Regions from separate parts of the Pseudoalteromonas sp. SG41-1 genome, predicted to be linked through region 2. Evidence: riboswitches for the same ligand, from Rfam matches in the RefSeq annotation. Region 2 holds a riboswitch; the other holds the start of a gene.
The links. Region 2 has a riboswitch for lysine ahead of dapA (4-hydroxy-tetrahydrodipicolinate synthase). Riboswitches for the same ligand answer to the same signal wherever they lie in the genome.
Positions count from the first base shown of each region.

Region 1 (3,194 bases), on a different contig from region 2:
GCAAGAATATTTAGCCACTCGGCTACTGCTTAAGTATTTGGTAAAACAAACGATGCCACAATTTCGTGATCTAGCAAATAACCATATTAGCTCTGAATTTGACCAGCAAAGCAGTAAATTACTGCTACATATAACTGACAGTGACACTGTATTGCGTAGTTGTTTATCCCACTCTAATGGTTTTGTCGGTGCTGCATTAAATGTAGAACGAATTGAATTTGGTTTTGATATTGAAAAAATAAACCTGAAGCGCCCATTTGCAAAGCTCGCTAAGCATTTTTATCATCTTGATGAGGTAAATTTAATAACGCAAGATCAGCAAAGCGCAGAACGATTTTTTAGAATATGGACCTTAAAAGAAGCACTTGCCAAAGCCACCAGCCAACCAATTGCAAAATTACTCAGCCCCAATGTATTTACTGAACTTGAGCGAGCAAATTTAACAGCGCTGAGTTGTCAATATCATGAGTTTGATATTAGTGTGGTAAGTGACAAGAGCACTGTCTGGCAGTGCTCTGTGGTAAATTCTACCGCCCAATTACGCGGCGTTTTGAACTTCTAATAAACGGCTGTGGATCGCTTGCACAACAAAGTCTGACTCGCTCTGCTCCACTAAAAAGCACAGGTTATGTTTACTTGCGCCATGACAAATTAAGCGAATATTAAAATCGCTTAATACATTCATTAAGTTAATTTCTTGCTGACGTAATTGAATTTGTGAACCAATTAATGCCACTAAGGTTAAATTGTTCTCAACCGACACGTGGCAAAACTCCGCTAACTTATCAAGGCATTCTTGATCAAGCTCAGGACGCGAGGCATTTGGCGCATTATCTAAAGTAATTGCAACACTTATCTCTGAGGTAGTTACCAAATCAACCGAGATATTAAACTCACTTAAAATTGTAAACACGTGGGCTAAAAAACCACTAGCCAAAAGCATTTCGGGGCTTTTTAAGGTTAACAATATTTGATTTTTACGCTGCGTGACAGCACGAATTCCGGGGATTTGTGATTTCTCACGTTCGATCCAGGTACCACCACGTTCAGGCTCACGGCTAGAACCAACAAACACACTAATATGGCTGCGGCTCGCAGGTAAGATAGTTGCCGGATGTAATACTTTCGCCCCAAAGGTAGCCATTTCGGCCGCTTCATCAAAACTTAAACGCGCAATCGGCGTAGCCTTAGCACATAAGCGCGGATCGGTGCTAAAAATGCCCACGACATCAGTCCAAATGTGCACGCTTTTAGCGTTTATAGCTTCGGCCAGTAATGCCGCACTGTAATCTGAACCACCACGACCAAGTGTGGTAGTTTGACCATGCGCGTCACTGCCTATAAAGCCTTGAGTTACAATAACCTGTTCAGCTAATAACGGAATTAAATGCTCTTTTGCGGCCATTGCTGTTGCAGCTACATCTGGGGTTGCTTTAGAAAACTGGCTGTCGGTTTTTAATACCTGTCGCACATCAAAACGCACCGCATTTAAGCCATTTAAACGCAGTACCTGAGTAAATAAATAGGATGATAAACGCTCACCAAAGCTCAATAACTCATCATGTTGTTGCTTTGATTTTAGTGGCTCACTGGCAAGTGACTTAAAAGCTTTAATGGTTTCATCAAAGCCATGAGCTAAATCAGCATCCAATGACAGCTCATTTAAAATAGCTTCTTGAATAGCAATAACGCCAGCAATGTTCTCATTGCGCTCATCTGCTGATAAATCTTTTTTACATAAGGTCACAAGGTGATTAGTCACTCCTGCGCTGGCACTTACGGCCACTACTCGTACGTTGTTATCGGCTACAATAATTTCACTGCAACGGCTCATCGCTTCAAAGTTAGCCACACTGGTGCCACCGAACTTTGCGACTACGTAGTCTGATTTTTGATTTTGTGCTGACTGTTGCAAGTTAGTTGCAGCTAATTGGGTATTCATGTCGTCTCCTTTTGTGGCATTCATACCACGATAAAACAAGAAGAACTTGGCAAGGGGGTGCTCGATAAGAAAAGTCCACTGCCAGAAGCTCTCCACCTAATTGGTGACAGTTTTGAGGATTCAGCCCCATAAACCGAAAAACCACTGTGACGTCCAGTTGCTTTCCTCGGCGAGTACTTCCCTCCTTAATGATTACAGGCATACGTCGCCTAACATTAAGTACCTAAGTACCGCACCTCTTCTGAATGTTAGATTAATTACGTAAATTATTAGTAATTAAATAACAAAACCCGCTATTAAGCGGGCTTTGAAAGTTATCGTTTAGACGTCTAGCTGTCAAGTTGTTTTAAATAATAAAAGCAATTAAATAAAGCTACCTGCTAAATACGATCCCATATAACCAATTGTATAAGCGATTAATAAATACACCGACATACGTAAATAACTCATAAAGGTAAGTGCTTTTACTTTACTCATAGCGATAATACCGGCAGCCGAGCCAATAATAAGCATGGACCCCCCCACCCCAGTTGCATACGTAAACGACAACCATTGTTGTGGACTCATCACTATTTCAGCTTTAAGTAACGCAGCCGTTAGTGGTACGTTGTCAACCGCAGCTGATAATATACCCATTAAATAATTAGCGTATTGTGCTGGCATTAACTCGTAAAGGTGAGTGAACTTACTGAGCATACCGACTTCTTTCAGGGCGCCTACAAGTAATAATACGCCAACGAAGAACAGCAAGGTGTCGTATTCTATTTCGCGAATATAATCGATGATTTTTTTATTCACATCTTTTTTGCGCATTAAAAATTGCGCTACTAAAAACATCAACGACAAACCAAATAAGAAAGTTAACAAAGGCGGCACATGATAAAGCACGCTTAACGTTAATGTCCCGACAATCGTTGATAAGAAAATCACTGCAATAGTGATATCTGTTTTCTCAATGCGACGGTCCTCTTGTTTGGTAAACTCAACTTGGCCGTTGAGCCCAAATGACAGCATAATGGCCAATAGCGCCACGCTAAATAACGCAGGCACAACCAACAATAGCAAGTGACCAATGGTAACTTTGTCATCAAGGAAAATCATCAAGGTAGTAACATCACCGGTAATTAACGACACTCCGCCCGAGTTCACACTAAAGATGATAAGCGTAGCGTATTTAATTAGCTTTTTCGGATCGAGTTTTAACGACATAACCACCGCAAGGGAAATTAATGTGGCTGTGATATTGTCTGAA
Region 1 is NZ_JACJFL010000033.1:3,399-6,592, forward strand. Features, by position in the region: gene H5203_RS15890 (4'-phosphopantetheinyl transferase superfamily protein) at 1-562, shown strand, start outside; gene lysC (lysine-sensitive aspartokinase 3) at 539-1,942, opposite strand; lysine riboswitch at 2,020-2,191, opposite strand; gene nhaD (sodium:proton antiporter NhaD) at 2,306-3,194, opposite strand, start outside.
Region 1: linked by a shared signal. The riboswitch ahead of lysC (lysine-sensitive aspartokinase 3) and the one ahead of dapA (4-hydroxy-tetrahydrodipicolinate synthase) in region 2 are both predicted to bind lysine.

Region 2 (3,194 bases):
TGCCAAACAACGTGTCGTCGGTATGCCAAGCCCGTGCATTGCCTCACTCATTATATATTCACGTACCGCAGGACCGATTGCGCAACGGCCATCACCTCCACGTGAAAATGGCGTAGCACCAGAACCTTTGAGTTGAATGTCCCAAAGCTGTTGCTGCTGATCAGTGACAGCCCCTAATAAATGTGCTCGCCCATCACCTAAACGCGGTGAAAAATGTCCAAATTGATGCCCTGAGTAACCTAATGCCACAGCAGCAACATCGCTGTTATTAAGATTACCAGAAAAAATTACCGCACGTTCTGATGTGGCAACCTCAATATTAATCTGCCTAGCTAACGTATCGTTCCACAGCAGTAAGTTTGGAGCAATAACAGCACTTGGCTGATCAGCCACAGCAAAATCATCAGCAATCTGGGTGTAACGAGCAACTAATTTCATAGTATTCCTTAGGCTTGGGTTGTTTGTATGCCAACGCGATTATCGCCCACGCTGTATGCAACTAACAAACTGAGCTCTTGAAGGCTTAATCCGCTTTGTTGCTGCAATTCATTAAAAAAATGTTGAGCGCTGGTAAGTGACTTTTTAGTTTGTAAACCGCCATCAATTATCTTATGAGCACGGAGATAACTTTCTACATCACGCGAGAATAAAAAAGTGTCTTTCCCTAAGGTTCGCAATGCATAAGGGCCGGTGTTACCACCTAAACGCGCCCCATGCTTTTTTAAATACCCCCACAAACCAATAATATCGTCGCTCGGCCAATCTGCAATAAACTGACTAAAACTGCCATGTTCACTTGCCACTTCATGGATCATATACGCATTTTCTGGGATCGTTTGCACTTTTTTAAAGTTACGAACGATTCGCTCATCGGTGGCTTTTTGCTCAAGCATATCTGGCGGCATCATTAATAATTTAGCCACACTAAAATCCCAAAATACTTCCCGAAAACCTGGCCATTTATTGTTGATCACTGACCAATAAAAACCACTTTGAAAAATTTTGCGGGTAAACTCTTCAAGCCATGCATCATCAGGTAAAGCAGTTAATTGCTTTGCATTTTGAGGGGCAACAAGTAAGTGCTGTAACATTACTTCGCTACCTTTTCGCTGTGCCGCTCGTTGATATATATCTTGAAATTTTTCCATTACTCACTACCACTGCTTGTTATTACGCTTACTGTAACGCTATTTACGTTGTAAAAAAATGTCAGGAGCACATTGCAGCTAAAAATAAACTTAAAAATATCCAGCCTTGACACCTAGACGGCTAAAATGCTTTAATCTTCCGTATTACCCCTATTAAAGGTGTGAGTTTTAAACGATAAAACTTGCACCATGGGCTAGAAGAGGTGCGTTATTCAGGTAACGTATGTGAGGAGCACACACTCCAGTGATCATACGTGAGGGGAATTAACGCCGAGAAGTAACACTTTTTGTGAAGTTTTACTTCGGGCGACTGGGTTGAATCCCAGCGACTGTCACCAATAGCAGCTTGGCTGTTAAAATATTTGGTGGAGAGCTTCTGGTCTTAGCGTAATAAGGCCATAGCGCCCTATTATATTAAGCCCATTCGCTCTTCGAATTATTAGTTCGAACGACGTTAATGTGGCTCCAATCATAAAAGCTTATTAACTCCTCGAATCACTTATAAGTTCGTGAGAGATGATCAATAACTTCAATTTAAATGACTACCCTTTGTGGACGGCACTCGTCACGCCATTTACTGACGCTGGTGAAGTCGACTATGCCACTCTTGATCAGTTAGTTGCACAGCAGCAAGTGGCTAACAATGGTATTTTATTACTTGGTAGCACTGGCGAAGGCCTCGCACTAACACTCAAAGAGCAACAAGCGATTGTTGAACACGTGTGCCAATTAACGCCAACAGTACCACTGATGGTTGCAGTAGGCGGTATAAACCTAAAGCAACAAATTGCCTGGGTTGAATACTGTAATCAGTTACCCATTCATAGCTATTTACTGGGCACTCCCCTATACGCTAAGCCCGGCGTAGTAGGCCAAACACATTGGTTTGAAAGCTTACTTAATACCAGTAAACATCCTTGCATGCTTTATAACGTACCAGGGCGCAGTGCTGTTGATATTCCATCGGCCGTAATTAGCAACTTAAAAGACCATAAAAACTTGTGGGCACTCAAAGAAGCCAGTGGCGACATTGCTAAATTTGAAGGTTTTAGAAAAGTCGCACCTAATTTAGCTATTTTTAGCGGTGACGATGCACTGATGCCTTACTTTGCCCAGGCTGGCGCAAAAGGTTTAGTCTCTGTGGCTGCTAATGCATGGCCTGTGCAAACCCATGAGTTTGTAAAACGAAGTCTCAGCGGTCAACACCCCAATTTATTTGCCGACTGGTCACAAGCCATTCAAAGCTTGTTTGCTGTCGCAAACCCTATCCCCGTCAAAGTATTGATGCATTTACAAGGGCGAATTAACAGCCCGTACTTACGTCCACCTTTGACGCATCTTGAGTTAACGCAAACTGATTGTATTAACAACGCAAACAACACCATTTTATCTTGGCATTAAATACAGGTTTTTATAATGAGCTGGTTAGAACTACTAAATAATTTAGAATCGGGCGCAGTGCGCGCAGCAACACAAGACGACAACGGCCAATGGCATGCTAACGTTCTGGTAAAACAAGGTATTTTAGAAGCGTTTAAAAATGGCACTAATACCGAATTTCCAGGTGGCTTTGTTGATAAACACAATTTAGCACCACAAGGTTTTGCAGCCGATGCTGGAGTGCGTATGGTACCTGGTGGCTCAAGCGTTCGCCGTGGCGCACACGTTGCTAAGGGCACGATTATTATGCCACCAGCATATGTAAACATTGGTGCGTTTATCGATGAAGGCACTATGGTTGATAGCCACGCGTTAGTGGGGTCGTGTGCGCAAGTAGGTAAAAATGTACATTTAAGCGCTGCAGTACAACTAGGCGGTGTACTTGAACCTATTGGTGCAAGCCCGGTGGTGGTAGAAGACGATGCATTCATCGGTGCAGGTTGCGTGATTGTTGAAGGCGTAGTAGTGAAAAAAGGCGCGGTGCTCGCACCAGGTGTACGCTTATCAGCAACTATTCCAGTTTATGACTGTGTTAATGAGCGCCAGCTGGCTAAAGGCGAGCCTATTCCTGAATACGCGATTGTTATTCCAGGCTCTCGTCCAGCT
Region 2 is NZ_JACJFL010000023.1:54,529-57,722, reverse strand. Features, by position in the region: gene H5203_RS13605 (YdiU family protein) at 1-438, opposite strand, end outside; gene H5203_RS13600 (DNA-3-methyladenine glycosylase I) at 447-1,148, opposite strand; lysine riboswitch at 1,339-1,532, shown strand; gene dapA (4-hydroxy-tetrahydrodipicolinate synthase) at 1,665-2,549, shown strand; gene H5203_RS13590 (2,3,4,5-tetrahydropyridine-2,6-dicarboxylate N-succinyltransferase) at 2,565-3,194, shown strand, end outside.